3 regions of the Vibrio pomeroyi genome follow, and region 1 is predicted to be linked to each of the others. Evidence: predicted binding sites of a transcription regulator. Region 1 holds the regulator's gene; each other region holds the start of a gene.
The links. Region 1 encodes CRP, which controls carbon source genes, mostly activating them, when cyclic AMP is high. Its sites were predicted from a motif close to TGTGANNNNNNTCACA; they were not measured.
Positions count from the first base shown of each region.

Region 1 (11,060 bases):
TCACTAACACTGGAACGACTATGGCAATTTAGCCTTCAGTATTACAGTGTGCGCGGTGTAAAGGATGCGTGCTTAGCTTTGCAAAACCAGTTCCACGGCAACGTCAATCTACTGCTGCTTCTCAAATGGCTTGATGAGCAGCAACTCTCCTTTGCGGAAGAAGAGTGGCACAAAGTACAACAATGCTTAAGCCGCTCTGAAACCCTGCTCCATAGTTATCGAGAGCTACGCAAACATCTCAAGGCACACGTTGTTGATTCACTTTACCGTGAAGCCTTACAGTTTGAATTGCAGCTTGAGAAACAACAGCAATCCGATCTTGTCGATTGTATTAACTCCCTAGAGTTGTACGCCAACCAACAATCGCCTCTCGCCTTTCAGTACTGCCGTTTACTAGGGGCTGAAAACCTCTACGACGCATTTTCTGAACCAGCACCACAGCCCTAACTCGTTTCCTTTCCCTTTTATTCAATCAAGACCCAAGCTTGTTTGAGCGGTATCGTTATCGATGTTTACTGCATATCGGGTACATACCATTGGTAGAACACGTCACTCATACAACAGGTAACAAGCCTAACTCCGATATTATTCAATCAGTTACCCATGGCATGTTTTTGTTGCCCGTATCAGTGAAACCCTTGCGCTTATGCCGAGAATCAACCAAGCTCAAATAAAAACGTGGGCGTTTCGCTAAAAGCTCAACACTTTTCCAAAGCCCATAAAAGAAGCATGGACTGTTTTATGACAATATTTACCGCAGCAGCTGGTCTATCTAATCCGCACTTACAAACCTTAGTGCCTCGATTTATTAGAAAGCAGGCGTTGTTCAACCCGCAATGGCAAACCTTAGAAACACCCGACGGTGATTTTCTCGACCTTGCTTGGAGCGAATCGCCAGATGGCGACAATCCAAATAGTGACGATATTAAGAACAAGCCGATATTCGTGCTGTTCCACGGTTTGGAAGGCAGTTTTGAGAGCCCTTATGCCAACGGACTAATGAATGCGTTTGCTAAAGATGGTTGGCTGTCGGTGATGATGCACTTTAGAGGCTGTAGCGGTAAACCGAATCGCTTGGCTCGCGCATATCACTCCGGTGAAGTTGAAGACGCTCGCTTCTTCCTAAGGCATCTGCACGCTCAGTTCCCCAATAATCCAAAGGTGGCGGTTGGCATCTCCTTGGGCGGAAACATGTTAGCGAATTATTTGGCGGAATACGCGGATGACCCACTACTGTCAGCGGCAACGATAGTCTCTGCACCTTTTGACTTAGCCTGTTGTTCAAGTCGCATAGAGCGCGGATTCTCGAAGCTCTATAAGAAGTACCTGCTGAATTCACTCAAATCGAATGCCTTGAAAAAGGTGAAGCTGTTGCAAGAGAAACTCGGCATCACGGCTGAATCCATCAAGAAGATCGACAAACTGTATGAGTTTGATGAACGGATTACTGCGCCCCTGCACGGATTCAAAAACGCACAAGACTACTACGCACAGTGCTCCGCTCTTCCTAAACTCAATAAAATCAAACTACCGACACAGATCATTCACGCCAAAGACGATCCTTTTATGACCGATGATGTGATTCCAAAATTCGTCCTACCGGATAATATCGATTATCGCCTATTTCAGAAAGGCGGCCATGTTGGGTTCATCACTGGTAGCACACTCAAACCACGATTCTGGTTAGAAGAAGCCTTACCTGCGTATTATGAAAGTATCCAAGGTTCTGCATAACAACGAAGCCTTGCTAAATATAAACGCAAAACCTTGATAAGATAGCGCAGCCCCAAGCTGGGGTTGTACTAAAAACACCACTAGACACACTCATCAACATATCAATGAACATAAAAGAGAGAAGTATTTATGATCATCCCATGGCAAGACATCGCGCCAGAGACACTGGAAAACCTCATCAAAGAATTCGTGCTGCGTGAAGGCACAGACTATGGCGACGTTGAGATCTCACTGCAAAGCAAGATTGATCAGGTGAAACATCAATTAGCTTCTGGTGATGTGAGCATCGTGTTTTCCGAACTGCACGAGACCGTTGATATCCAGGTGACAAAACGCTTCTAGGCTGCGCTTAGAAAGGAGCCGTGTTATAGTGGAAAACGATTGCTAACAAGTAAGTTACTCAAACGACAAGGGTTGTCATGTCCGCTAAACATCCAATTATTGCGGTGACGGGTTCATCAGGAGCCGGCACCACCACTACCTCAGAAGCCTTCCGCAAAATGTTCAATATGATGGACGTGAAGGCTGCTTGGGTTGAAGGGGATAGTTTCCACCGATTCACTCGACCAGAAATGGATGTCGAGATCCGCAAGGCGCGCGAGCAAGGTAAGCACATTAGCTACTTTGGTCCACAAGCCAACGACTTTGGTGCATTAGAAGAGTTCTTCCGTCAATACGGGAACGAAGGCACCGGTAAAGTACGTAGTTACCTACACACCTTCGATGAAGCTGTTCCTTATAATCAAATGCCAGGCACCTTCACGCCATGGCAAGATATCCCTGAAAATTCCGATGTGATGTTTTACGAAGGCCTACACGGCGGTGTGGTTGATGGCGATATCAATGTCTCTCAACACGTCGACCTACTGATTGGCATGGTACCGATCGTAAACCTAGAGTGGATTCAAAAATTTGTTCGTGACACACGCGATCGTGGCCACTCTCGTGAAGCGGTAATGGACTCCATTGTCCGTTCAATGGATGATTACCTTAACTACATTACCCCGCAGTTTTCACGTACACATATCAACTTTCAGCGTGTTCCAACCGTAGATACATCGAACCCACTCAACGCCAAAGGGATTCCAAGTTTAGACGAAAGCTTCGTAGTTATACGTTTGCGTGGCATCAAAAACGTCGATTTCCCTTACCTTTTGGCAATGATTGACGGCTCATTTATGTCTCGTCATAACACGCTAGTGGTGCCAGGGGGCAAGATGAGTTTTGCTATGGAGCTCATTGTAAGACCAATCCTACAACAACTCATCGAAACCGGAAAAATAGGTTAACAAAACGACATTCTGGTTGATTACTTTTCATACCGTGATCATGTGCACAATTTTGCGTAAAAAATCGTAGCTTGGTCACGATTAAAATCAAGAAATAGTACCTGAAAAAGGATACTATTCTTAAACGAAACACAAGATAGCTTGCAGCGCTCAACGAGTGCTCTTATCCTACAAGTCAATCCAGGCTTAGCTAAAATACGGAAAGCGGCAAGCATACCCTGCAGAGGAAGTGAGATATTATGGTTCTAGGTAAACCTCAAACCGATCCAACATTAGAGTGGTTCCTTTCACACTGTCATATTCATAAGTACCCTTCAAAAAGTACTTTGATTCATGCTGGTGAAAAGGCAGAAACCTTGTACTACATCGTTAAAGGTTCTGTGGCAGTTCTTATCAAAGACGAAGAAGGTAAGGAAATGATTCTTTCTTACCTAAACCAAGGCGACTTCATCGGTGAGCTAGGCTTGTTCGAAGAAGACCAAGAGCGTACTGCTTGGGTTCGTGCTAAATCTCCTTGTGAAGTAGCTGAAATTTCTTTCAAGAAATTCCGTCAACTTATCCAAGTGAACCCAGACATCCTGATGCGTCTTTCAGCGCAAATGGCAAGCCGCCTACAAGTAACTAGCCAAAAGGTTGGTGACTTAGCGTTCCTTGACGTAACAGGTCGTATCGCTCAAACGCTACTAAACCTAGCGAAACAGCCAGATGCAATGACTCACCCTGACGGCATGCAAATCAAGATCACTCGTCAAGAGATTGGCCAGATCGTTGGTTGTTCTCGTGAGACAGTAGGTCGTATCTTGAAGATGCTAGAAGAGCAGAACCTAATTTCTGCACACGGTAAAACTATCGTGGTATACGGCACTCGTTAATCTCGATTAACTGAGCCAAAAATTTGAAAGCCACCAAATGCAAATTTGGTGGCTTTTTCTTTATCGAGAGAAGATACGAGATACGAGATACGAGATACGAATGGAACACATGAGGCTCTCGCCTTGTAAACACTCTCGAAGCGAAGCGTACCCGCATCTCTAGGGCAAAGCCCGTGCTTGTATCTTTCTTTAACCGTTAGTGCTTTCGAAGATCTTATCCGCCGATGCTGCAACAAAACCGGTGTAAAGCTCACCATTCGTCATCGCATAACGCTTAGCGAACTCATAGAAGCCTCCAGGAATCATCTCATTGCCTTCAACAAATGAAACTGGCACTTTGTCTGCCATTGTTGATGATTGCTCTAATAAGACCTCTGGAGAGCCTTTAACCTCACCACCAGATGCATTGATAGTGAAACCAGATTCGCTCAAATAGTCATTCACTGCCTGTACTTCATCAAAGGCGTTAAGTTGATTTACGCTCACCGTAAAGTGGTTGGCACCGTAACCATGAGCCGCTAACCAAGACGCGTATTCACTCTCTTTTGCAAGCACTTGGAAATCTGCGAAGCTTAAATCCCAAAGGCGTCCGCCAAACAGGAATTCATGACCTTGCAGCTTGCTTGCATCGACTTGCTCAACGAGCTTAGCAACGATCTGTTGTAGCTCACTTGAGCACTCTTCTACCTTCAATTCACTAATGAACACTTTCGGCTGTTTTGGGTCTGGGTGCTCGTAATGCTTCGCGACTAGCTTCTTGCTCTCAAACAGGTAATCGCCACACGCTTTATAACCTAGCTCAAGGAAAGGCTTAGCCAATGTTTCAATACCCAGCGGGGCAACATTAAAAGTACGTAGCGCAATGTGATCGTTAATCAGCGCTTCGTCTTCTTTCAGCAAGTGGTGTACTTTCTCAGCCGATGGACATAGCCTGTGAATGTAATCATCCCATAGTGATTTAAAGAGTAGATCGGGCGTCATGGTGACTCCTTGTCAGAGGTTCTAGCAAGCTAGTGATTTGGATTAGAAAGGGAGAGGCTGGACATAGAGTCAGCAGCCATCAGCCTGTGACATACTTTTTCTATTATTATCTACCGCCCAATCTTGATGCTGAGCGTGGTTAAAATAAGGAAGCGATACGCCGCTTCCTTATCTCATAACTAATGAATGAGCCTTAGCTCAATATCAATCTAAACTACAGCTCAATGCCCGGGCTAAACGTAGCTGGCAGCTGAGTTTCACCACCTTCCATTGAAGCCATTGGGTAAGCACAGTAGTCCGCCGCATAGTAAGCACTTGGACGTAGGTTGCCAGAAGCGCCCGGACCACCAAATGGTGCATCACCACTTGCGCCTGTGAGTTGGCGGTTACGGTTAACAATACCCGCACGGATATGGTCAACGAAGTATTCCCACTCAGAATCGTCTGTCGATACTAAACCAGCAGACAAACCAAAGCGTGTGTCGTTAGCTAACTCAACCGCTTGCTCTAGCGATTGGTAACGAACCACTTGTAGCAATGGACCGAAGTACTCTTCATCTGGTAGTTCAGCAATGTTGGTTGCATCGATAATACCCGGAGAAACAAACGCCGCTTCACCCGCTTTTGCTTCTACTAGGCTTACACCACCTAGCGATTGCAGATTCGCTTGTGCATCTAAAATAAACTTAGCAGCTGCTTCTGAGATCTGTGGGCCCATAAAGGGTGCAGGTTCAGCGAAAGGCTGATCAACACGAATCTTTTGCGTAGCCGCTACCAGCTTATCGAGCAGTAGGTCACCCTTCTCGCCAACAGGAACATACAGACGACGAGCACATGTACAACGTTGACCAGCACTGATGAACGCCGATTGGATAATGGTGTATACCGTTGCGTCCGCATCACCGTATTGGTCACTGATCACCATAGGGTTGTTGCCGCCCATTTCTAGTGCCAGCATCTTACCCGGTTGACCCGCGAATTGGCGGTGCAGGATATGACCCGTATTGGCACTACCCGTAAATAGCACGCCATCAAGACCTTTAGCATCAGCCAGTGCGATACCTGTCTCTTTCGCGCCTTGCACTAGGTTGATTACGCCTACAGGAAGACCCGCTTCTTGCCATAGCTTCATTGCGAACTCACCCGTCCAAGGTGTCTGCTCTGAAGGTTTGAATACCACGGTATTACCCGATAGCAGAGCTGGAACAATGTGACCGTTAGGTAGGTGACCTGGGAAGTTGTAAGGACCAAATACCGCCATCACGCCCAATGGACGATGACGAAGTACGATTTGGTTGCCTGCCGCTTCACGTGAAGCTTCACCAGTACGCTCGTGGTAAGCACGGATAGAGATAGCGATCTTACCCGCCATTGCGCCCGCTTCAGTGCGAGTTTCCCAAATAGGCTTACCCGTCTCTTTTGCGATAATTTGCGCGATCTCTTCGCTGTTCTCTTTCACTTTTTCCGCGAACTTCAACACGATCGCTTCGCGCTCAGCAAAGCTCAGCTTTTTCCAAACTAGAAACGCTTCACGAGCCGCTGCTACTGCAGATTCAACCTGTGCTGGTGTTGCACTATCACCTTGCCACACTACTTCGTTGTTGTATGGGCTTACTGATGTCATGGCGTCACCTTGACCTGCCACCCATTGTCCTGCTATCCACTGAGTCATACTTCTATCCTTAAAATCTTCGACAGATAATCGCCGCTCTTATTGAGCCAACATGCGAACGTATTCGCCTTCTTTTACTTCAAGAGCGCTTGCTACTTCAGATGATAAAATCACTGTGTCGCTTGCTTGGTCATACGCACCTTTCGCGGCTACTGCGCGGAAGTTCTCAAACGAGGTATTACCAATTAGGAAGTCTTTAGAGCTAGAGTGCTCTGCAATTTGAACCTGTGCTCGAATTGAGTGACGCACCGATTCGATGTTTCTAAGATCACATTCAACCGTTGGGCCAGCATCAAAGATGTCGACATAACCACGGTTAGTGAAACCTTCACGCTCCAGCAGCTTGAGTGCAGGACGCGTATTGTCATGCACCTCTCCAATCACCGCCTGAGCTTCTTTGCTCAATAGGTTCACGTAGATAGGTAGCTTAGGCATGAGATCGGCAATGAAGCCTTTCTTACCAATACCGGTTAGGTAATCGGCAAGCGTGAAATCAATCGAGAAGAAGTGCTCTTGCAACCATTGCCAGAAAGGAGAGTTGCCTTCTGCATCCGATACACCACGCATCTCAGCAAAAATCGTTTTCGAGAAACGCTCTGGGTGCTCAGACATGATCAAGAAGCGACATTTCGACATCAAACGACCATTCAATCCACCGCGGAAAGCTGGACGCAAGAACAGCGTACAAATCTCGCTGCACCCTGTGTAGTTATTACCGAAAGTCAGCAGCTTCACGACGTTATTTACACCAAGCTTTTGCGATGAGTGAACCACTTTACTGATGTGGTAAGAGTAAAACGGAACGTCCCAACCAATTGAAGCTTCAATGCCTGTGGTACCAGCAACTTCACCGGTTTCTGTGTCGAAGCCAACCATTAGGTAGCCTTCGTCACCGGGTTCAGTCACGTCTTGCTTGGCAAAGCTGTATTCAGAATGAGTAATACGATTAGTTAACAGTTCTTCGTTAACCGGAAGAGATGTGAATCCATGTCCTGACTCAACGGCGCAGGTATGCAGCGCATCGTAATCAGATAGTTTTATTGGGCGAACAACTAGCATCAATATTCCCTCCAGATGCAAAATAGGCCCAAAACCAGAAGCTTGGGCCTTTAGCAGAACGTCATGGGATCGCTCTAGTGGCGATCATTCCTATGACGCCGCTCAGGCTAAACTAGCGTAGCGATTGCTTTGTCTAGTTTTGATAAGCCTTCTTCAATTTCTTGTGTAGTGATAACCAGTGATGGAGTAAAACGAACCACGTTTGTACCCGCAACCAGTACCATCAAGCCTTGTTCGCCTGCTGCTACTAATACGTCACGTGCACGTCCTTGCCATTCGTCGTTGAGTGCAGCACCTAACAATAGGCCTTTACCACGAACTTCACTGAAAATTTGGTACTTGTCGTTAATCTTAGCTAGGCCATCGCGGAACAGAGCTTCACGCTCTTTCACGCCAGCCAGAGTTTCAGGTTGGCTAACGACATCAACAACGGCTTCTGCTACTGCACACGCTAGTGGGTTACCACCGTAAGTAGAGCCGTGTGTGCCGACTTTTAGGTGTGTCGCAAGTTCAGAAGTTGTGAGCATTGCGCCGATAGGGAAACCACCACCTAGAGATTTTGCTGTGCTCAAGATGTCTGGTGTTACACCTAGACCTTGGTAAGCATAGAAATTACCAGTACGGCCATTACCTGTTTGCACTTCATCAAAGATAAGCAGTGCATTGTGTTTGTCACACAGTTCACGAACTGTGTTCACGAATTCAGACGTTGGAGAAATGATACCGCCCTCGCCTTGCAGAGGTTCCATCATGATGGCACAAGTGCGATCAGAGATGTGTGCTTCTAGCGCTGCAATATCATTGTAAGGCAGGTGAGTTACATCGCCCGGTTTAGGGCCGAAGCCATCAGAGTAAGCTTCTTGACCACCAACCGTTACAGTAAAGAAAGTACGACCGTGGAAACCTTGTTTGAATGCAATGATTTCAGATTTCTCAGGACCGTGAACATCCGCCGCCCAACGACGAGCTAGCTTTAGAGCTGCTTCGTTCGCTTCCGCGCCAGAGTTTGCAAAGAATACTTTTTCTGCAAAACATACATCTGTTAGCTTTTTCGCTAGACGCAGTGCAGGTTCGTTGGTCATCACGTTACTTAGGTGCCAAATCTTGTTTGCTTGCTCAGTAACGGCGTTAACCATTGCCGGGTGACAGTGACCCAAACAGCTCACAGCGATACCACCAGCAAAGTCGATATACTCTCGGCCTTGTTGGTCCCAAACGCGTGCGCCTTCCCCTTTTACCGGGATCATTTCCATTGGGTTATAACAAGGCACCATCACCTCATTAAACAGACTACGTTCTACTTTATTTTCCACTGTCATCGTACATTCCTTCTCGATACCGCAAGCTTCGCAAATAAGCGTAATGGTTCATAAGTGAGACAAAGATATTTTGTCTCGCCATAATCCCGCTGCAGCATTATATTTACATTTAATTAACCTTTTCAATAGTAGATTATTCTTTAGCCATCCCTAACAACCAGCTAAACGTCACTACCTATGACTATTTATGCATCAATTAATCTGTTTTATGAAGCTTTTTTTACCTAAACGTATAACCAGCAATAGCAAAGCCTTACTGGCACAGCGGTATATAGGGTTCGAGAGGAAATAAGGCGAATAATTTTGCATAGGCTAAAAACTTAGCGAAGCGAGAGAGAAATGTTATAAAAAGTGATCGGCGTCAGAGGGAGAGAGAGGCGTAAAGCCCGAATTTAAACGCTTAACGAATGGGCTGACAGGTTTAACTGGCTTATTTAGGCGAAGAAAGAGGCAAATTTAAACACTTAGCGTGCTAGGAAGTTAGCGAGAAGCTGGTGTCCTTGCTCTGTTTTAATCGATTCAGGGTGAAATTGCACCGCATCAATCGGCAAGGTTTTGTGTTGATAACCCATGATTTCATCCATGCTGCCATCTTCAAATTCCGTCCAAGACGTCAGTTCAAAGCAGTCTGGTAGCGTGCCATTTTTCACCACGAGTGAGTGGTAACGAGTCACGGTTAACGGGTTATTCAATCCTTGAAAAACACTCTTGCCATTGTGGCGTATCGGAGAGGTTTTACCGTGCATCACTTGTCTAGCTCTCACTACTTCACCACCAAACACTTGAGCAATGGCTTGATGACCAAGACACACACCTAAGATCGGCAGCTTACCCACGAAGTGTTCAATGACTTGCAGAGAGATTCCCGCGTCATCCGGCGTACAAGGACCCGGCGAGATAACAAGGTGACTAGGATTCAGCGCTTCGATACCTGCGATATCAATCTCATCGTTGCGTACAACTTTTACAGTTACCCCTAACTCACAGAAATACTGATACAAGTTATAGGTAAAGGAGTCGTAGTTATCGATGATAAGTAACATGGGTCGAAATCGTTTGCTAAATACTAAAGGATTGGGAGATATAGGGGCGGTATTGTGCAATACCCATAGCGAAAGGCAAGTGGAAACTGCATTTCGCCAATAATTAAGGCCAACCTAGGTTGACCTTAATTGTTTACAGATAGCTTTAAGTTATCGGAATTGGCTTGCTTGTATGGTTTGCCAATCTACTTACGATTTAGCTACTTGCGACGACGCCACATTGCTACGCCAAACAATGACATCAATGCACCCAAGCCGAATGAACCGCCGACTCTTAGCTCAAGAACCGCAGGATCATGATCCGATGAACGGAAGTGATCTTGGTACTTAGGCAGATCGCCTTTGTACTCTTCGTTGTAGTCAAACAACGTCGATTCGCCACCGTTAATGTGCCAGTCCGTTGCATCCACCACCATGTCTTTCAGGCTATCGCTGATCAACAGGTGATCCAGTGCGCCCACTTCGTCATTGTATGAATAGCTCCAGCTGTCTGGGTGCTTTTGAGCGACAGCATTAATGTAGCCGTAGTTCTTCGTAATCACCGCACCGTTATCACCAAACTGCTCAACACCATCAATGTAAGTGTTACGAGCCGCTTTGATTTGCTTACCGTATTTCTCTTCAGAGTAATCCGTTAGCACCAGCATTGGATCTTCCATGCCGTACGAGTTCATATCACCCAGAATCACTTTGTGACCTTTGATGCCATCGAGCGCTTCACCCAGTGCAACCGCCGCAGCTACGCGGAAGTTCTCACATGAACCTTGCTTATCGGCATCAACACCACCTTGACCGCCCTGCTCAACCGGTGCTGCATCTTCCCAACACTTAGAGCCTTTCGATTTAAAGTGGTTAATCGCTACGGTCAGTTTCTCTTTGGTACCTTTGACCTTGAAGGTTGGCGCTAATGAGTCACGCTGGTAGTTCTTACCGTCCTCAATCACCTTGCCTGAATCGTCTAACACCTCTGGTGCTTGTTGGCTTGGCATCGCGATAACGCGGCTGTCTTTAAGCTTAACTACCTTCTTGCGGTAGATAACACCCGTTGTGATTACGTCAGTACCAATCGAGTCCATCTCGTCGGTTATGCC
Region 1 is NZ_AP025506.1:3,309,088-3,320,147, forward strand. Features, by position in the region: gene OCV12_RS14705 (TIGR02444 family protein) at 1-447, shown strand, start outside; gene OCV12_RS14710 (hydrolase) at 742-1,734, shown strand; gene OCV12_RS14715 (YheU family protein) at 1,864-2,076, shown strand; gene OCV12_RS14720 (phosphoribulokinase) at 2,154-3,023, shown strand; gene crp (cAMP-activated global transcriptional regulator CRP) at 3,263-3,895, shown strand; gene OCV12_RS14730 (DUF1338 domain-containing protein) at 4,085-4,876, opposite strand; gene astD (succinylglutamate-semialdehyde dehydrogenase) at 5,091-6,548, opposite strand; gene astA (arginine N-succinyltransferase) at 6,588-7,607, opposite strand; gene OCV12_RS14745 (aspartate aminotransferase family protein) at 7,715-8,926, opposite strand; gene OCV12_RS14750 (aminodeoxychorismate/anthranilate synthase component II) at 9,391-9,969, opposite strand; gene OCV12_RS14755 (ExeM/NucH family extracellular endonuclease) at 10,170-11,060, opposite strand, start outside.

Region 2 (11,060 bases), 1.0 Mb from region 1:
ACCAACGTAACAAGCCATAGTCACTGTCGAGCTCTTGTCTTGCTTGCTGTAGTAATTCGCCAATGTGCATTAAATCGGTAAGTGAGCGCTCACCATTTTCTTCTTCCAGTAAGCGTTCCGCGAGATGTCTTTTGCTGATCACGCTACGCAGCATTGGTAGCACGCCACGCTGTAGCCACAACTTACGATATTCTCGAAATTCGTTAACGACGTTTTCCCACACAACCTCATCGTTATTGAGCTCATCCAATGAAGCCGCATCCAGAGCAAACAACTCTGAGGCCAAACTCGCGCGTAATGCACGATCGTTTTCAGGTGTCAGCACCGCTTGTAGCAAGCGTTGAATATCTTGCGCAACCAAGCTAGTAAATACACTGTCTCGGTTCGACAGATACACACTCGCGATACCTTGTTCAGACAACGCATTCTTGATCAGACGACCTTCACTGCCGGTTCGAACCAAGACAGCAATATCACCCGCATTCACGGCATGTTGTTTTTTGCCGTTATCAAAATAGGCTTGCTGGCTTTGAGAAGCGGTCAGAATGGTTTGAATTTGACTCGCCGTCGCCTCTGCCATCGCCTTGTGATATTCGCCTTTTGGTAACGGCTTGTCTTCAGCCTCTTGCAGCCAAAAGGTAAGTGCGTGCTGAGTTTCTCCGTTCATCACCCATTGGCGTTTGTCGGCTGATGGACTGGCAGCTACGGGTAAGAATGGGATGTCTTGGTCGTAGATAAACGGACTGTCCGAGTTCATAAACACTTGGTTTACTGCGCTGACCATATCAGCACTCGAACGCCAGTTGGTGCCTAAGGTGTAGTGAGCACTAACTTGGTTTCTCGCCTTGATATAGGTAAATATATCTGCGCCACGGAAGCCATAAATCGCCTGTTTTGGGTCACCGATCATAAACAAGCCGCACTGCGGATTATCGAGATAGATTCGGCTAAAAATACTGTATTGCAGTGGGTCGGTATCTTGGAATTCATCGATCATCGCAACCGGGTAGAGTGTGCGAACTCTTTCAACCAGCAAGGATTGTTCATCGACATCAATCGACGCGGATAACTGAGTCAGTAGGTCGTCAAATGATAACCACTGCTTTTGCTGTTTCGCCTTGGCTAGCATAGTTCGACAATGGGTAATCGCATGTGCCAGCAATGGAGCTTTCAAGTCGGCTGGGTGATTTAAGAAATCCTCAATCGCTTCGAAAACGGCATGCTGAGGTGCGGTGCCTTTCGGTGTTTTTTCGATTAAAGTGGCTTGCGAGAACTTCTCTAATTTGTCTGGATATTGATAGTCATGGGTGTCGCTTTGCGCCCATGCCGTCACCGCCTCTAGCCATGTTGGCAGAGACTTCTTGGTGTAACTGCGCTTGTTCACATCCGAACCTGAGATCAAAGCCAAAAAGTCCGCTTCAGATTCACACCACAGCGCTTTAAGCTGCTTCATTTTGTCTAGGTTCTGATTGTGCAGAGTTTGCAAGTCACCCGACATCGCATCTACCGTCAATTTCAGCGGAGATCCTGTCAGATAACGATTTACGTCTGCTAATAACGCAGCAGGTGAGCCCCAAATATTACGAACCTCACCAGCCAGTTGAATAGGCAGCGGGTAAAACTGCTTACGCCAGTAGTCGGCAACCACTTGCGCTTTAAGATGGCTTTCATCGGTCACAAATTCATTATCAAATCGGCTTCCAGACTCGAAGGCATTTTGAGTCAACATACGCTGACAGAAGCCGTGAATGGTGTATACCGCCGCTTCATCCATTTGCCTTTCCGCATTGAGCAGTGTTTTCGCAGCGCCAGCGTGGTCTTCGATTGCTTGCAACAGAGGCGCAATCACTGGGTCATCACTTTGCCCGCGAGCAAACGCTATGCGTGCATCATGGATTCGGGCACGAATACGATCTCGCAATTCTGCGGTTGCTGCTTCAGTAAAAGTCACGACCAGGATTTGATCTACGGTCAGCTCCTCATGATGTCGGGTTGCTTCCGACAGCTCACCTTGTGGTTCTGCCGTGCCATGCCCGAGCAGTAGGCGTAAGTACAAGCCAGCGATGGTAAATGTTTTACCTGTACCCGCCGATGCTTCAATTAAACGCGCGCCATGAAGTGGAAACGTCATGGTATTGAGTGTCTGTGGAGCAATTACCTGAACACTGCTTGTGGTCGTCATGCCTTACTGCCTTCTGATAAATATGTTGTTACAAATGTGACCTAGCGTGGAAAACGTCATTCAATTTACGTCCTACGCAGATTTGTTAATAGTTAGTGCGATCTCTCTCACGGATCAATTCGGATCGCCTCGCTACTATGCGCCCACGAGTTCAGGAGCGCGATTCGAGTTTTATACTCATTGCCTACTTTGAACCACAGAATAATGGTCCCTCTGACCTGTGGCCGTACAGCGAACGCCCTACACTAATAATGATTTACTGGCGGCCACTTTATTTCCTGTATCTTGCTTCTCTTCACCTTGATTTCCTTCACCAGGAAAGTAAGCATCCCAAATGCTTACTAGCGACTCTCTTTCGTCATTCATTAATTCAGCGCATCCGCGGTTGATCGTGTCGATCACAACCACTTACTCCTGATCTTCCAGATCGGCAGCCGCCAACCTTGCCGCCTGTAACACAAGCGTTGAATACATGCGCGACTCCGCAGCCAGCTCATCATCCCACTTAGGCCAAATACGCGAGATGTAGGTGTCTCTGCCCTCACCGGTAAAGGCGAAGCTGTCATTAAAAGTATCGGCCATTTTCTTGAGCGACTTCTCTTCATCATCGACCCATTTACCACGGCTAAAGCCCGCTTCAACGCCAGCCAATGCTGTTTTCGGGAAGTAAGGCAGTGGTGCAGTCATGCCTTGATAGAACAGTCGAGCCAACTCAGCCAATAAACTCTTAGCCTGCTGCGCATCAGCAATCGGTTGTAGCGTTTGGTGAACCACGCCTTCTTTTCTGTCATAGCCAATAATATGGGTTGTTTTTCCGTGCCCCATTACTGCACAACACAAGTGATCGATCCATGCAGCCAAGTAATCTTGCGAACGAATTTTACCGCTACGGAAACGCACCAAACCCGATTGATAGTTTTGAGTTAACCAACCCATCAAACGAACCGGTTTGCCTTCACCTAACACATCAAACTCAATATTTACCTCAAGATCTTGCTGTGGCTGCCCACTTACAAATCGAATCTCTTTGGCTAAGTCTTCTGCTTGAACTCGGTTGGTTTCAAATTCAATGTCGCCAAAAGCGCCAACCGGTAATCGACCTTGGGCTTTTTGCTCAGAAACAAACAAGCGAACCGCTTCATCTGCCCCTTCAGGGTTATCCAACAATACTTGCAGCAAAGCATCCTTAAGCTGGAAGCTTTCTAAGCCATTTAGCACGAACGGCTCATCGTCTTCCATAACCGGAAGCGGTGGCTCAAATACCACTTTTAGTCGGCGATTAAAGAAGTATTGCACCGGTAAGCGCCAGAAACGCTGCAATTCAACAAGATCCAATTCCAGTAGATAAGTTGCACCAAGCAAATAGTCATCCAAGGCACGATTGAATTCACCACTGCGTTCACCGGAACGGTTAGCCGCAGGAAGCCACTCTTTGGCGTAACTCAATACATGGCTTTCATCACCTTGTGTAAAGGCTGCAGGACTAAATGGCGTCATGGTGTGTTCAAAACTAATTGCTTGAGTCAGCCTGATGCCTGAATCATCACTTGGTAATGATTGGTCTTCACTTAGGCAGTAGTTCTGCTGGCAGTATTCAATCAACTCAGAAACCAATACCGACGGTACTCGCTCAGTATTATCTTGAATCGAGCGGCCGACATAACTGATGTACAAACACTCTTGTGCTGACAACATTGCTTCTAAGAACAGGTAGCGGTCATCATCACGACGAGAGCGGTCTCCCGGCCGTGTGCGCCCGTTCATTAGGTCAAAACCTTCTGGCGGCATTGAACGAGGGTAAACACCATCATTCATGCCTAATAGACAAACAGTTTTGAACGGGATGGAACGCATCGGCATCAGGGTACAGAAGTTCACTTGCCCCGCTAAGAAACGCTGACTAATGCGCGCGCCCGACAGTTTATTATTCAAGTACTGATAGATGATGCTTGGCGATAGCTCTTGTTCGTATAGGGCATCATCAAGCTGTTCATTCAGTTGAGAAAGTGCATCGCGAATTGACTTAAGCACCACCTCGCCCTCTAGCTCAACGGCGAAGAAATCATCAATCATTTGCAGCAAGGTTTCACGCCACATGTCGATAGATTGAGTTTCAGTTAAGCGTTGACGGTAATGAGCAATACGGTCAATAAAGTGCGCTAACTTACCGGCAAGTTCGGCATTAATACCTTGAACTTCGTTATAAGCCGCAATTGGAGAGTGTTCAGTTTCAAACAAACCTGCAGAACCTGACATCGCATAACCCAGCAGCATCCGCTGAATACCAAATAGCCAGGTATTTTGCTCAGTAGCAGGCAAATCAAACTCCGTTGCGGTAGACGAGTCGACGCCCCAACGAATACCCGCCTCTTCAACCCACTGCTTGGCTTGCTCAAATTGAAATTCATCAATACCAAAGCGTGCCATCATCGCTGGGATTTCTAGTAGCTCTAGAAGTTCAGAAGCTAAACAACGCGTGCTCGGTAGCGCGACCAGCTGCATGAACGCGGTCAGAATTGGACTCTCTTGGTCGGCGGTTCTATCGGAGATCGAGTAAGGGATATAACGCTCACCCGGGGCATTACCAAATACCGCCTGAATCGCAGGGCTGTAGGCATTGATATCTGCCACCATCACAATGATATCGCGTGGCTTGAGTGTCGGATCAGCATCGAACATCGCCAATAGCTGGTCATGGAGAACCTCCACCTCGCGCATTGGGCTGTGACAAGCATGCACAGTCAACGAGCGATCACCCAGCTCAACCACTTGTTTGTGGTTGCTGGAATCTAAGATGTGATCATCTTGATGTTCTTCTAACTGGAGAATATCGGCTTGCAGTTGATGCAGCAGACTGTCTCTCTCAACATCAATAAAGAACTCGTGCTCTTCACTGTCTGATTGAGACAGCAAGAACAGGTTATCTCTGCCCAGCTTACCCATAGACGCAAGCAAGCTATTACCTACCGCTTGGCTGGTATGCAGTTCATCTTCGACGTTGGCTTCAATACCATCTTTCAATGGCGATACTTCGCCTTCTAGCTGAGGTAAGCCATCAACCAGAGCAAACTGCTTACGACGTTGCGCTTCCACTCTTGCCAAGTATTTACGGTCGCGGATATCGCCCCAATAATGTTGACAAGGATTAGTAAACATCAGGTGAACATCAATCTGCTCTCCCAGCGCTTTCAAGGCATCCATATAGCGAGGAGGCAGCGACGAAATACCAAATACAAACAGACGTTTCGGCAGGTGTTGTAGCTGCCCTTGTTGGTTGGCTAGCGCTTCAATGAAGTCGTGATATAAGTTACCACGGTGATACTTTGATTGACCTTGAGAGAGGGTCTGATCATAAAGCGCCTTCCACAAAATTGGCTGCCAAGGGTGCTCTTGTTGTCCTTCACTATCAATCAATTCTGCAACGGGCTCGCCCGCTTCCCACATCGCCATCCACTCTGGACGATATACTAAGTAACCATCGAAGATATCGGCAATTTTCTCGGCTAATTGATACAGCTTTGAATCATCTTCGTCGTTTTCAAGATAGCGCTGTAGGGGTAAGAAATCAGGGTGGTCAAGTTTCGCGGGTAGCAAACTCATCAGCTTCCACGTCATCGCTTCTTTGTTAAAAGCACTGCGTTTAGGTACATCAGGAAGCACTTGGGTAAACATATCCCAAATGAAGGTTGCTGGAAGAGGAAAATCGATATTTGCTGCTACACCAAATTCTTTGGCGAGTTCCATCTTAAGCCATTGAGACATACCTGGGCTCTGAACCAGAATTTGCTCTTTTTCGAAAGGATTGGCTAAAGGGTCACTTTTGATCAAGTGAACGAGAAGAATTTTTAAAGTATCAACTTTATTGGAATGGTAAACAGTAAACAAAGTGCACTCACGCTAATCTTGCCACAATATACTGCCAGATTAGCATAAGTGCTGAGTTTGGATGAGGAATATAAGCTTATGAAATACCGAAAGCTTAAGGTCCGTTTATCTTTTGAACTATTGCCCTTTACAATCTACCCGCTACCGCACTTAAAACACGATGAGGTTTGTAGTTCATGTAGTAACGAATCGCGACATAACCGACGACGAAGGTTGCCACAATCAGTTCTAGGTACGCTAGATTGAACACTTGGCTGATGTAGTGCGCTTCAACACCTTGTACTTGCATCCAAGCCGCCAATTTAAATAACGCTGTTGCACCAATCACGATTGGGAAAGTAAACGCTGCATAGCCTGGGCTGAATGGAAGACGAAGTAGTTTGAAAAACGCGATGTAGATAATAAACGTCATCAACACTGCGATACCAAAGAGCAAACCAATGATCACTGGTGAAGGGCTAGCAGTAACGGTTAAGTAACCCGCCAATGATAGGCTCGCTGGTGCAGCCATAATCGCAATCGTTGGTTTAGCTGCATCTGGCACTTCGTGAGAGAAGATCAAACGGTAAACCATCAGTGGTAGCATCACAGCGTAAACCAATAAACCAAATACCAAAGTCGCGTTCGCTACTGGCTCTAAAACTGGATTACCAGAGAAAGACACGTCAGCCACGATAATACCGATTGGTGGCACAAACCAACTTGGCACCATATGGTGAATCTCAAAGTTTTTAGCTCTGTGGTACAAAAAGCTCACTAGAAACACAACGTGTAAAGCCACAGAAGCCAACCACATCGCTTCTTGTAAGAATTGAGAAATTGGCGCCAAAGACGCTGATACCACCATGCACCCCATCGCAAATGTAGGTACCACACTGCCAACAACAGGGTGAGCAAGATCTTCACGCAATAGGTGGCCATGAATCAAAAATTTCACAGCTAAAACAAGAAGCAATACCGCTGCAATACCTGCACTGATCCACTGCACTAAGCCAGGAGTGTGCAAAATACCTTGTGCGACTAAAACGCCATCCCAGCACCAGCCTAAGCTTGCGATTGCGAGTGCTAACCCTGCCATGGGTGTTGGAGCTCCTGTTAATCTATATTTAATACGTTGAATCATGTCAGCCTCTCTTAAACTTAATTCACTAAACTTGTGAACTCATCAGCTTGTTGAAGCCATAATACGCTTGCGCTTCGTTAAACAATATCCAATTATATATAACAAGTGTTCATCAATACTGAACAACCCTTTCCACCAGCAGCGTAAAACTAGGAACCTGATGGCTAATATCTCAATCAAACAACTCAAAGTGTTTGTCACCATTACCCAGCATTCGACGCTTACCGCCGCATCAGAAGCGCTGTTTTTGTCTAAAGCCGCGGTCAGCATGGCATTAGGCGAAATGGAGAAACAGTTAGGTCACTCTCTATTTGACCGGGTTAACAACCGATTAATTCTCAATCAAGAGGGACAAAAATTACTTCCCTTGGCTGATGAGATACTTCACCGAGCTGCGGGTATCGATGTTTTGTTCCGCGATGACCAACCATTAAATGGCAATCTCAAGGTTGGCGCGAGTGACACGATTGGTAATCAAGTCGCACCCTTTATTCTGTCTGGCTTTCGCGAACGAACTCAGCATCAAGACCAGAGCTTGTTCATTTCAAACAGTGCGCTGATCTGCCAAAAGTTGGTGGATTATGAACTGGATATCGCGCTAATTGAAGGAAAAACACTCCATCCTGAATTGATCTCTAGCCAGTTCAGTAGCGATGAGATGTGTATTATCGTTAGTAATCAACACCCTCTCGTTTCACAAGACAAAGTTGCTCTGCATGATTTAGAAGGCAGCCATTGGATATTGCGCGAGTCAGGCTCAGGTACACGTGAGTTTTTCTTGCGTGCCGTTGCACCGCGTATCGAGCACTGGTACGAATCATTTGAGCTCAACACCACGGAAGCGATCATCAACTCTGTTTCTGCAGGTCTGGGCTTTGCGTGTTTATCGCGTTTAGCGGCACAACGTGCGATTGATTCAGGCCGAGTGAAAGCACTTGATGTACCACTCGACATGAAACGTCGATTCTGGATGCTGGTCCATAAAGACAAATATCAAAGCCCACTGCTGAAATCTTTCATGGGTTATTGTGAAGACTGGGCTACACATCAAGATTGAGGCCGCATAGTTCAGGCTCCAACTGGACTTTTAGCATCAGAAACTGTATAAAAAGCCAGTAAAATTTATCAAACTTAGAGGATTAACCATGGCTGTTATCGTCAAGTACGTGGTGGAACGCAACGGAGAAGAGAAAATGACTTTTACCTCTAAAGCCGAAGCTGACGCATACGACAAAATGCTGGATATGGCTGATGAGCTTTTTGAACTGTTAGGCAAAAGCGATTTAGTTGAAGATGAAGGCAAGCAAGAAGAACTTGCAATGTACCTAGCGAAGAACAAAGAAGAAGTTCTTTACGCATTAGGTGCTAAGCGTAAGCCAGCTCCGAAAAAAGCTAAGAAGCTTGAAGCTGTTGAAGACGCAGAAGAAGATGCAGCATAACTAGCTGATACCTTTCTAAAAAACGTCAATAACGCCTCTAATCAGAGTTCGTTATTGGCGTTTTTTTATACTTATCGAAATATAATGAAGCTTGTTTATAGTCGAAATCGCTCTAAACATTCGCTTGCGCAAAAGTGTGATAAAGATCTAATCTATAGCCATCAGGTGATGGGGTTCCACCTAAGCTTTTGCTTCAACCGCCCGTTCTTTCCGAACAGTGCTAATGACTCCTACAGAATCGAAAACAGGTAATACTGTTGGACGTATCGCTATTCCTCCATTTTGAAATGGACTTAGTCTAGTAAGACCAAGCTCCATGACACCTTTGGATTATCGATACTCAAGATCTGTAGTGAATTAGCCGCACCTCTTCCAACACGTCCTGTTTTCTCAACGCCCTAGGTCTTAAATGGCTCTATAAGTGAGAAAACATTATGCACTACTCTTCAGAAATTCAATCAATGTGCCCTATTCAAAGGGGTGATCTTCACAATTCAGCTCCAATTCCAGTTGAAGGCGCAATGGTTAGCCCAAAAGATGTCATCGCTATTTCTGGCTTAAGCCATGGTGTTGGCACTTGTGCACCACAACAAGGTGCTGCAAAACTGACTCTTAACGTAAAAAACGGCATCATCGAAGAAGCATTAATCGAAACCATTGGTTGTTCAGGCATGACACAATCTGCCGCGATGGCAGCCGAAATCCTCACCGGAAAAACCATTCTAGAAGCGCTCAATACTGACTTAGTATGTGACGCTATCAACGTAGCAATGCGCGAAATCTTCCTACAGTTTGTTTACGGTCGAACTCAGTCTGCTTTCTCTGAAGGTGGCCTAGAGATCGGCGCAGCATTGGAAGACTTAGGTCAAACACAGCGCAGCCAAGTCGGTACCAGCTATTCAACCTCAGCGAAAGGCGTTCGTTACCTAGAGCTTGCAGAAGGTTACGTGACCAAACTTGCGCTTGACGATAACAGCGAAGTGATTGGCTACGAATATCTCAACCTCGGCAAAATGATGAAGGCGATTAACCAAGGTGTACCAGCGAACGAAGCTGCTGACCTTGCGACAGGGACTTATGGTCGCTTCGACGAAGCCGTAACCACCATCAACCCACGCCAACAATAATTTTGCCAATTAAGAGGAAAGATATGATGAACACTCAATTTAATGAATCAGTAACTCGCGTATTGGCAGAAATGAACTTCGACTCTTTAGAGCAAGCAAACCAATACTGTCTATCACACAATGTCGATCCAAAAGCGCTGGTGATGGACACTCAACCTATCGCATTTGAAAGCGCAGCTGACGCCTACACTCTTGGTGCAGCATTGGCTCTGTTCCGCAAAGCGAACAACGCTGAACAAGCGGCGAATATCATTGGTGAAGGCCTTCAAGCATTCACAAAACCCGGCAGTGTTGCGGAGCAACGTCAAGTCGGTATCGGCCATGGCGCACTGGCTGCACGTCTATTAAATGAAGAGAGCCACTGCTTTGCTTTCCTTGCAGGCCATGAGTCTTTTGCTGCTGCAGAAGGTGCGATCAAGATTGCACTGAACGTGAACAAATCACGCAAAACACCATTGAAAGTTATCTTGAACGGTCTAGGTAAAGATGCGGCTTACCTAATCTCTCGCATCAATGGCTTTACCTATGTTCGCACTCAATTTGATTACCAAACGGGTGAGCTAGTTGAAACAGAACGTCGCCGCTTCTCACAAGGCCCTCGTGGCGAGATCTTGTGTTACGGCGCTGATGATGTACGTGAAGGCGTAGCGATCATGCACAGAGAAGAAGTGGATGTGAGTATCACGGGTAACTCAACCAACCCAACACGCTTCCAACACCCTGTTGCCGGTATCTACAAAGCAGAGCGTACTCGCCAAGGCTTGCCTTACTTCTCAGTAGCTTCAGGCGGTGGTACAGGTCGAACTTTACACCCAGATAACGTTGCTGCAGGCCCTGCATCTTACGGCATGACAGATACCATGGGCAGAATGCATGCTGACGCTCAATTCGCTGGTAGTTCTTCTGTTCCAGCTCACGTAGCAATGATGGGCTTCATCGGTATGGGTAACAACCCAATGGTAGGTGCTACGGTTGCATTGGCTGTCGCTGTGAGTGAGTCTCAAAACGCATAACGACAAAACGAGCTCTATAGTCGGCCTGTCATATAGAGCCTTTTGTAGAGCTCTTTAATTGAGAAACGCGCAATAACGCACGACCAAAACTCTACCCCTATCACTAAAACCAAACAGCCAGTCTTATGCTGGCTGTTTTTTATTCACACTTGCTCTAATATCTATTTCTAATAATTATTTGTATCTAAGATTAAATACACAAACTATTGGTATTTAACTGCATATTTTCAAAGGAATAATATGAAAGAGCTCATCATTCATACCATCACCGTGTTCATGGGCTTTTTCGCC
Region 2 is NZ_AP025506.1:717,030-728,089, reverse strand. Features, by position in the region: gene recB (exodeoxyribonuclease V subunit beta) at 1-2,182, opposite strand, end outside; gene OCV12_RS03180 (hypothetical protein) at 2,423-2,584, opposite strand; gene recC (exodeoxyribonuclease V subunit gamma) at 2,591-6,067, opposite strand; gene OCV12_RS03170 (TDT family transporter) at 6,195-7,190, opposite strand; gene OCV12_RS03165 (LysR family transcriptional regulator) at 7,351-8,247, shown strand; gene OCV12_RS03160 (YebG family protein) at 8,336-8,629, shown strand; fluoride riboswitch at 8,785-8,869, shown strand; gene OCV12_RS03155 (iron-sulfur cluster assembly scaffold protein) at 9,064-9,756, shown strand; gene OCV12_RS03150 (GGGtGRT protein) at 9,780-10,769, shown strand; gene OCV12_RS03145 (MarC family protein) at 11,010-11,060, shown strand, end outside.
Region 2: a site for CRP is predicted at 2,279-2,294, ahead of recB (exodeoxyribonuclease V subunit beta). Genes of this name have one in related genera too.

Region 3 (11,060 bases), on a different replicon from region 1:
CAATACAGCGCATTTGCCACTAAGAAACGACGCACATGTTCACGACCTAAGTCATAAATGTACGAGTTCCAGTCTTGGTGCCAACCACGACGTGGGTCTGGATCGTGGAACAACGGCGTACCGTCGAAATTAGCTAAACCGTGATCGTCACTTGGGAAGTGAGCTGGAACCCAGTCAAGCACAACGCCAAGGCCCGCTTGGTGACATTGGTCGACGAAGTATTTGAAGTCATCCGGTGAACCGAAACGGCTGGTCGGTGCGAAAAGACCAACAGGTTGGTAACCCCAAGAGCCGTAGAATGGGTGCTCTGAAACAGGCATCAATTCAACGTGCGTATAGCCAAGATCCGTTAGGTATGGAATCAGCTCTGCCGCTAGCTCACGGTAATTTAGGAATTCGCCTTCAGCATTACGCTTCCAAGAACCGGCATGCAATTCATAGAACGAAAGCGCTTCTTTGCGCTTTTGCGTCACTGGACGATTCTGCCACTTAGCATCTTGCCACTCGTAACGAGCGTGATCGTAAGTCACAGAAGAAAATGATGGGTATTGCTCGGAGTAGAAACCCCATGGGTCAGCTTTATGTGGTAAGCCTTCGCCATCTGGTCCTTTTAACTCAAACTTGTATTGAGCGCCCTCTTCCAATTCAGGAATGAATAGGCCCCACATACCGTAATCTAGACGTTGCATTGGGTGGCGGCGACCATCCCAAGAGTTGAAGTTACCCACCAAACTTGCCGCTGTTGCATGCGGTGCATACACCAAGAAACGAGTACCTGAAATCGTCTGTCCATCACGCTCTAGTGTAATAAACTGAGCCCCCATGTGATGGTACATATCTTTCGGTGTGTGAAGGTCTTCATAACTCGCGTACAGATCATGGTACTGGTATGGATCATCAATGATCTGCTCTACTCCAGCCCAATCAACTGCAAGCTTATAGTGAGTAAAACGTAAGTCTCTTTCTTGCTTAAGAATGAAACCACTTTCACCCTCTCGCGTTAACTCAATACGAGGTTCCTTTCCAACAATCAACTCGACTTTATCTGCTCCAGGAATCCATACACGTAATGCACCTTGATCAGAAGGTAGGTATGGACCTAAAAACGCAAATGGGTCTGTGAAGCAAGCCTGTGATAGTTGGGTATATATTTGTTTTTGCTTTGAAATCGAACTTAGTTCCAAAACGTTTCTCCCTAACCAAACATCCAAAAAATATAATACAAAAATGCCCGCTATTAGTGCGGGCAATATAACGACGGTTTATTCTACCAGATGAGCATTCATTATTGAGTGACCGAGGTTGTAGTTTCGTACGCCGTAAGCAAAAAACCACCTATATTCAAGTCACTCAATGTCATTACTTACCTGCTTTTTCTCGAACGTCTGTCAGCTTAGAAGCGATGCGATTAACGCCTTCGTGGGCAAAGATTTCGTCCAAGTTCATTGATAGTTTACGACGCCAGTTAGGGTACTCATCGACGGTACCAGGAATGTTTACTGGCTTATCCATCTCTAGCCAGTCTTCCAATTGGACACTTAGCAGTGTTGAACCACCAGCCGCAACGTGCAGTTGAAGTGCTTCTGCAAGGTAAGAATCCATCGGTACTTGGCTTGCATCGCGGCCAACACCTTCAGGTAGGAAACCGTGCCATGCTACTGAGTCTAAGATACCTTGCTTACACTCAAGACGGTCATCGAACAGAGTTTCTAGCTGTGCTGCGTCTGGGTATAAACCAATCTCTTGCCCCATCTTCAAGTCATCGCAGTGCCAGAAGCCACGTAATGTTGGCATATCGTGCGTACACAGTGCTGCCATTGATTGCGATGCGTAGTGTTTCGGAGAGATGAAGCCACCATCTTCTTCTGATGTTTCGAAGAAGAACACTTTGTAAGAGTGCACGCCAGCATCCGCTAGGATGTCTACGATCTCATCTGGCACCGTACCTAAATCTTCACCGATAACGCTACATTGGTAACGGTGAGATTCAAGCGCAAGAATCGACAGCATATCTTGGACTGGGTAGTAGATGTACGCGCCCTTCGTTGCGTTTTCGCCTTTTGGAATCCACCATAAACGCAGTAGACCTAACACGTGGTCAATACGCAGTGCACCACAGTGTTTCATATTCGCACGAAGCAACTTGATGTAAGCATCGTAGCTTGTTTCTAGAAGCACTTCTGGGTTCAGCGGTGGTAAGCCCCAGTTTTGGCCTAGAGGACCAAGGATATCTGGTGGAGCACCGATGCTCGCATCCATTACTAGGTTGCCTTCGTCAGCCCAAGTCTCGCTGCCTGAATCTGCAACGCCTACCGCTAGATCTCGGTACAGACCAACCGCCATGCCTTTCTCTTCAGCAAGCGATTGAGCATCGTTGATTTGGCAATCTGCTAACCATTGCAGGTACATGTAAAGATGCACTTGCTCTAGGTTCTCTTTGATGTATTTCTGTGTTGCTGGGCTGTCGAATGTACGGTATTTCTCAGGGAATACCGGCCAACCCCACATGCCAGAATCTTCAGCATGCAATTCACCGTGCAGTGCATCGAATGCCGCTTGGTGCATCAGGCTGTCGCCGCCCTCTTCCACAAACGCTAGGAAGGCTTGTGCACGATCGCTGTTCTTGTCTAGGTGACGAGTCTTAAACTCTGCGAATAGCAAAGGCAAGATGCTCATCTTCAGCTCAGACACTTCCGTGTAATTCACCCAGTGTGCATCACGAGCTTTCTGTAGGCGCTGTTGGAACTCTGCGCTGCCTACGGTTTGTTGTGCTTCTGCACTTAATGCAAATTCAGGAACTGAGCTCACATCAATGTATAAGATGTTCAACCAACGACGTGAAGACGGGCTGTATGGGCTCGCACCTTCCGGGTTCGCAGGGAACAATGAGTGGATCGGGTTTAGACCAACGAAGTCACCGCCGCGAGACGCGATATCAGCAACCAACTGTTTTAGGTCACCGAAGTCACCAATACCCCAGTTGTGTTGAGTTCTTAGTGTGTAAAGCTGAACACTTGGTCCCCAAAGCTTTTTGCCTTGCTCAATTGGAGACTGCTTGAAACACGCTTTTGGCGTAATGATCAGTGTCATCTCGTAAGGCTTCTTACGGCGCTTACGGCTCACAATTAGCTTGTGATAACCCCATGCCAAATCACTTGGCAATGCAAACACTAAAGGGCCACCCTCGGCACGCTCATCACGAACGACTTGAGATTGAAGATAGCCTTCGAGTACCTCTCCTTGCTCGGTTTCTAAGCGCCAGCTGAACTCGCTTTCACGAGCACTAACACCTAAATTCAGCGCCACTTCTACTGGCTCACCATCACGCAAGACAAGAACTGGGTCTAGTACATCTTTTTTGTGTTTTCTTTCTGCTGACTTTAATAGTGCATCATCGCTGCTTGTATCGTAGCCCAATGAAGCCAATAGAGACGTAATAGTTTCGTCTGATACCTGTGCTTCATCGCCCCACGCACTAACGTAACTGTCGGCAATGTTTGCCATTTCTGCGACTTGTTTTAATACGGTCTGTTCTTTCATCGCTCTCTCCGAAAACGTTCTGACGCTTTCAATTTTTGTAGGGTTGTTTATTTAATTTTTTACTAATCAATTAGCTTGTGACAATCAGTTTGTAAGCATTGCTATCGGATAAGCCGTCTGTTTGCTCACAAGCTAATTGAGCCAAGGCAGAGGCTGCCTTGGCTACTTGGGAACTATTAACGGTTAACCGCTTCTAGTTTCCAGATGTTGTTCACGTAATCGCGGATAGAGCGGTCTGATGTGAACTTACCAACCAATGCTGTGTTAAGAATCGCTTTCTTAGCCCAACCTGCTTGGTCTTTGTATTGCGTTCCCATGTCTTCATGCGCTTTCACGTAAGATGCGAAGTCAGCAAGACATAGGTATGGGTCACCACCGTCTAGCAGGCTATCAAACGTTGCACGTAGAAGACCTGGTTGACCAGGAGTGAACTCATCGCCAGTCAATAGGTCTAGTGATGCTTTCAGTAGTGGGTCTGCATTGTAGTAGTCGTATGGGTTGTAGCCCTGAGCTTTCAGTGCTTGAACACCATCAACGTCTAGACCGAAGATGTAGATGTTCTCATCGCCAACTTCTTCACGAATCTCAACGTTCGCGCCATCCATCGTACCGATAGTTAGAGCGCCGTTTAGAGCCATCTTCATGTTGCCCGTACCTGATGCTTCTTTACCAGCCAGTGAGATTTGCTGAGAAACGTCTGCTGCAGGGATGATGATTTCAGCCATGCTTACACGGTAGTCAGGGATGAATACCACTTTAAGCTTGTTGCCAATGCGAGGATCGTTGTTGATCTTCTCTGCAATCTTGTTAACTGCGAAGATGATTTCTTTCGCTAGGTGGTAACCCGGTGCTGCTTTCGCTGCGAAGAAACATACGCGTGGCTCACACTCGAAACCAGGTTCGTTAAGAATACGGTGGTACAGAGATAGAATGTGTAGCAAGTCTAGGTGCTGACGCTTGTATTCGTGTAGACGCTTGATTTGAACGTCGAAGATAGCGTTAGTATCTAGCTCGATACCCATGTTCTCTTGAACCCAATCAGCAAGGCGCTGTTTGTTTTCTTTCTTAACAGCCATGAATTCTTTTTGGAATTTCGCGTCTGTTGCAAACTTAGCGATGCCTTCTAGCTGCTCAAGTTTTGCTGGCCACTCAGTACCGATCTTGCCAGTAATTAGCGTTGATAGACCTGGGTTACAGAACTTCAACCAACGACGTGGCGTGATGCCGTTCGTTACGTTAGTCAGTTTACCTGGGAAGATTTCGTTGAACTCAGGGAACAAGTCTTTCTTAACCAATTGAGAGTGAAGCGCAGCTACACCGTTCACTTTGTAAGAACCAATCACACATAGGTTTGCCATGCGAACCATGCGGTGGAAACCTTCTTGGATGATAGAAAGCTTCGCTTGCTTCTCACCGTCACCAGGCCACATCTTGCGAACTTCTTGCATGAAGCGGTGGTTGATTTCAAAGATGATTTCCATGTGACGTGGAAGAAGACGATTGATCAAAGATTCAGACCAAGTCTCTAGCGCTTCTGGAAGTAGTGTGTGGTTCGTGTAAGCGAACGTGTGAGCACTGATTTCCCATGCTTGATCCCAAGATAGACCTTTCTCGTCAATCAGGATGCGCATTAGCTCAGGAATCGCAATCGTTGGGTGCGTATCGTTAAGCTGAATCGTTTCTTGCTTAGGCAGATCTTCTAGAGCAAAACCTGCTGCTTCGTGGCGACGTAGAATATCGCGAACCGATGCTGCTGAGTGGAAGTACTGCTGCATTAAACGCAGTGTCTTACCTTTCTCGTGGTTGTCGTTCGGGTAAAGAACCTTAGTGATGTTACCTGCATCGATTAGCGAGTGTTGCGCTTCGAAGTAATCACCGTTATTAAAGCTTGCTAGTGAGAATGGTGCGATTGCTTGACATTCCCAAAGACGCAGCGGGTAAACCGTGCTTGACTCGTAACCTACGATTGGTAGATCCCAAGGCATTGCTTTTACTTCCATACCTGGAACCCAAGTACGAACTTCTTTACCGTCAATGAATTCAACTTCTACATGACCGTAAAAACCAATGTGTTGTGCTAGTTCTGGACGAGCCACTTCCCACGGGTAACCTTCAACACCGCGCCATGCGTCAGGTGCTTCTTGTTGGCGACCGTCTTGGAAAGACTGTTTGAATAGACCGTATTCGTAGTGAAGACCGTAGCCTACTGTTGGGTATTCTTGAGCGGCACAAGAATCCATGAAACAAGCAGCTAGACGACCAAGACCACCATTACCTAGTGATGGGTCGCGTTCTTCTTCTAGAAGGTCAGTTAGGTTTTGACCTAGCTCTTCCATTGCATGAGTGATTTGCTCATACAGGCCCATGCTGATTAGGTTGTTACCTGTCAGACGGCCAATCAAGAATTCTAGCGAAAGGTAGTTAACACTCTTCGCGTTTTTGATTTTTTCATCGTTTTCAGTTTCTAACAGATCGAATGTCGTTAGCTCAGCAAGAGCACGACCCATTGCTAAATACCATGAACGGCTGTCAGCGGTTTCTACTGTTGTTGCGTAGGTTGCAGATAGATGTTTCTTAACACTCTCTTGGAATGACACTTTATCGAAAGTTTTTTGCTGAGTTGGTTTCATTTCAGAAATCTCGCTTTTAATAGTTCTAATTCATCTGTGACATATCGTGCATGGTCACCAATAACTAAACATCCTCCCGGCCGTACGACTAACTAGGAGTAGATGGGAGGGCGTAGGGGGCGTACCCAGATTGGGTTAGTGATCTGACTCTCATGTTCTAGCCCAGAATAAAAACTTGGAGTGATTAAGATCACAAGCTCCCGTTCGATAACTTAACTTCAATTGATGTGACTTTTATTTAACCCATTTAAAGTCATTGCCAAATCTGAGTTTCAGATCACGAAAATATTTTTGGACTCTCATCTATTACATAAAAACATGTGTAAGAAAGGACAAAGTCACATTCACAAACCACCCCGCAAAGTGAGCAAAGTCACAAATAAAGGGCGTAGAACCCCAAAAACATGCAGGAGTGCAAGGTTTCTGAGGAGGATCATAGTCGGTATCGTTTTGCTTCACGTAATATGAGTAAAGACTTAAGTAATTAGGCTAATGTCATTGGACTGCACTCAACGATAGATTGGGATATTCCAGAACATAGCCACGGAATAGGTGTAAAACTTCGACATGTGGATCCCTTCGAAACTGACTCGTCCCGGCCGCTTACACAATGCAATTCTGCGACCTAGGGTTCTCGATCTGCTTCAGAATGCAGATTGCTATAAGCTAGTACTGTTCCGCTCTCCAGCTGGATACGGCAAAACCACCATGGCTGCCCAATGGCTGGTAGAAAAACCCAATGTAGGTTGGTACAGCATCGATGATAGTGACAACGATGCCTTCCGCTTCATCAACTACCTACTCCAATCCCTTAATAAAGCGACGCAAAATGCCTGCCCGAATGCCCAAAAGCTGGCAGAGAAACGACAGTTTTCATCGTTGCATTCTTTATTAAGTGAAGTGTTTGCTGAGATGTCTGAATTCCACCACGAGTGTTTCCTTGTGTTGGATGACTATCATTTGGTGAACAATGACGACATCCATGAAGCGATGCGCTTTTTCCTCAAACACATGCCCGACAACCTGACGCTTGTTGTGACTAGCCGTGGCACACCACCGCTTGGCACAGCTAACCTGCGCGTTCGTGATTTGATGATTGAGATTGGCAACGACTCTCTGGCTTTTGATACAGAAGAAACCACACGCTTCTTCAATCAACGCGTAGCCGACGGCATTGACGACACCACTGCAGGCAGTATTTGTAGTTATGTAGAGGGTTGGCCTTCTGCATTACAGCTTATTGCCCTTCAAGCACAGCACCAAAAGCGCACACTGGCACAATCTGCCGAGTCGTTCTCCCACTTTAACCATGCCCATCTTTGGGATTACTTGGTTGAAGAAGTATTTGACCTGCTAGACAAAGAAACCCGACAGTTCTTGATGCAGTGTTCGGTGCTTGATCACTTCAACGACGAACTTGTTTGCGCACTAACACAGCGTGAAGACGCGCTCGGTATGATTGAATCGCTTAACCGATTTGGTTTGTTCATCTACCCTCTTGAAGGCGAGAAGAACTGGTATCGCTTCCATAATCTATTTGGTGAGTTCCTAGCCCACGAACGCCAAGCTCGCATTCCGCAGCAAGAAGCGGAATTGCATCGAAGTGCAGCTAAGGCTTGGATCAAACAGAAAACACCTCACCAAGCTTTGCGACACGCACAGCGCGCAGACGACCCACAGCTGATTGTTCAGATCCTCAGTGAACACGGTTGGCAGATGTTCAACCAAGGTGAGTTGTCATCACTAGAGATGGCGATCAAGCAGCTGACTACTGACCAACTGTACAGCGAACCTAAGCTATCAATGCTGCGTGCATGGCTAGCGCAAAGTCAGCACCGTTATGATCAAGTGGGTACTCTGTTAGAAGAAGCCGAAACTCAGTATCAAGCTCGAAACATCGAATTGGATACTCAGCAGCAAGGCCAATACAACGCATTACGTGCACAAGTCGCGATCAACAGTAATGAGCCAGAGAAAGCACTCGAGCTTGCAGAGCTTTCATTGAGCCAGCTGAATACAACGGTTTACCGTAGTCGCATTGTCGCAACCTCGGTTGTTGGCGAAGTGAATCACGTAATGGGTAATCTGAGCCGTGCTCTACCAATGATGCAGCAAACTGAGAAGCTCGCTCGCCAATATCAGGTTTACCATCAGGCACTTTGGGCGATTCTTCAGCAGAGTGAAATCTTGATAGCTCAAGGCTACGTTCAAGCCGCATTTGAATTGCAAGACAGCGCCTTCAAATTGATTGAAGAGCACCAACTGCAATATGTGCCTCTGCATGAATTCTTGTTGCGCGTTCGAGCTCAGATTTTCTGGTGTTGGAACCGATTAGATGAAGCAGAAGAGTGTTGTTACAAGGGCTTAGATATTCTTGGTCACCATTCACCAAGTAAGCACCTACACAGCTACTCGATGCTGGCTCGTATTTCACTGAGCCGTGGCGAAATTGATAAAGCGTCGAAGTTTATCGACCAGATTCAGCACTTGTTGCGCCAATCAACTTACCATGTGGATTGGACAGCGAATGCTTCCCTATCTCTGATCTTGTTCTGGCAAGTGAAAGGCGATAAAGACGCAATCCGTGACTGGTTGAGCGTTGCTGTTCGCCCTGAATCAGCAAGCAACCACTTCTGTCAGCTTCAATGGCGTAACATCGTGCGTGCTCACATCATTCTTGAACAGTATGAAGAAGCAGAAGAAGCATTGGCGTTCTTAAAGAGTGAAGCTCAGCGTTCGCATCTGATTACCGATACCAACAGAAACTTAATCGTTGAAGCGGTATTACGCACCCAGATCAACGATGAAGACAGTGCGCGCGTATTGCTAGAAGAAGCCCTACACATGACCAACCAAACCGGTATGGTCGGTAACTTCTTGGTCGATGGCGGTACTATCGGGCATATCTTGGATAAGTTGAGCAACAAGCCTGGATTAGGTGACTTAGAACGTCACCGCGCGCAACAAATCATGAAAGATATCTCGACGACTCAACGCAGTCGCTCGGTACACTTCGACGAAGACTTTGTAGAGAATCTGGTTAATCACCCGAACATTCCTGAGCTTGTACGCACGAGCCCACTCACCCAGCGTGAATGGCAAGTACTTGGTCTGATCTATTCTGGATTCAGTAACGAGCAAATCGCTCAAGAACTTGATGTAGCAGGTACCACAATCAAGACTCACATTCGTAACCTGTACCAAAAGCTCAACATTGCTAACCGTAAAGAAGCGATAAGCACAGCAGAGAACTTACTTCAGTTAATGGGGTACTAAAACAGGTTCACGATTCGAAATTGATTCGAGAAAAACAGAAGCTAGTCACCGATGGTGGCTGGCTTTTTTTTTCGCTTGGAGAATGGGGAATAAGCGATAGAAATTAGAGATGGCCAAACGACAGGCAAAAAAATAGCCAACCGCAATAATCGCGATTGGCTCTATATATTTGTGAACAAATCATAAGTTCACTAACAACGTCAGTTGGCTAGGTGACCCTCGGCTTAAGAAGGGTCAGTTAATATAATGCAGTTAGCGTGCCAACTTTAATTTAGCGTTTTATAAGCCCTGCATCGCATAAAAACCGCGATTTTCACATGCGAATTGCAAAGTGCATTTGCATAATGCAACCAAGATGCAATATCGATAAGAGACTAGTTTCATCGATACTCTTAATGACAAATCACTAAGTGGTTGTATTTTAAATATTAGGCCAAAGTTCACTTCAACTTATTGCCTTACAGTTAAAGCGGTAATAAAAGCATCGACCCAGTGGCATATTCATACTTTTTTTACACTAAAGTTTGTATACTGCACAAAATCATCCTCAACTCTATGAAGCAATGAACTACTTAAGTACTTTTTTCAAAGGCATGGCAATGGGCGCAGCCGATGTTGTCCCTGGCGTGTCGGGCGGAACCATCGCATTCATCACTGGTATCTACGATACGCTGCTAGAAAGCATTCGCAGAATTAACCCTAGCGTACTTGGCTTATGGAAACGCGAAGGCTTCAAAGCTGCGTTTAACCACATCAACGGTTTCTTCCTGATTTCACTGTTCGCGGGTGTATTCACCAGCATTGCAACATTCGCAAAACTGATTTCTTGGTTATTGGTCACGCACCCTGTTCCACTGTGGTCTTTCTTCTTTGGTCTAATCTTGGTGTCGGTTTTCCATATTCTTAAGCAAGTAGAAAAGCGCGATATGATTCGATTCGTCTTTTTACTGCTTGGTGTTGCCTTCGCTTACAGCATTACTGTGCTTAAGCCACTGCAAATGGAGCCGACCAGTATCAACATCTTGATTGCGGGTGCGATTGCGATCTGCGCGATGATTCTACCGGGAATTTCAGGCAGCTTTATTCTGCTTCTGATTGGTATGTATGGCCCAGTGCTTGGCGCTGTTAAATCGTTTCAAATCGATGTACTTGCGCTATTCCTTGGCGGCTGTGTGATTGGTCTACTGACTTTCTCGCACGTACTCTCTTGGTTACTACGCTCATTCCGCGATTTCACATTGGTGTTTTTAACGGGTTTGATGATTGGTACGTTACCTAAGATCTGGCCTTGGAAAGAGACCATCAGTTGGCGTATCAACTCGAAAGGTGAGCAAGTGCCACTGATTCAAGAGAACCTATCTCCGTTCAATTTCGAAGCGGTAACGTCTCAACCTTCTCAGCTCACTTTATCGGTGATCATGATGTTGGTGGCTATCGCGCTAGTGCTGGGTTTAGAAAAGTTTGCTGAGCGCAATGCTGACTAACCTCTAACAATCGTGCTGAAGTTAGCATGTAGGGTGCCGAACTTAGATAGCGACGCACCTTGTGAATTGAATCAAAGCGAAGCTTATGGCTTCGCTTTTTTATATCTACCATACGCACAAAATTGCTTTT
Region 3 is NZ_AP025507.1:590,961-602,020, reverse strand. Features, by position in the region: gene glgB (1,4-alpha-glucan branching protein GlgB) at 1-1,184, opposite strand, end outside; gene malQ (4-alpha-glucanotransferase) at 1,360-3,540, opposite strand; gene OCV12_RS18830 (glycogen/starch/alpha-glucan phosphorylase) at 3,717-6,170, opposite strand; gene malT (HTH-type transcriptional regulator MalT) at 6,738-9,446, shown strand; gene OCV12_RS18820 (DUF368 domain-containing protein) at 10,010-10,930, shown strand.
Region 3: a site for CRP is predicted at 6,533-6,548, ahead of malT (HTH-type transcriptional regulator MalT). Genes of this name have one in related genera too.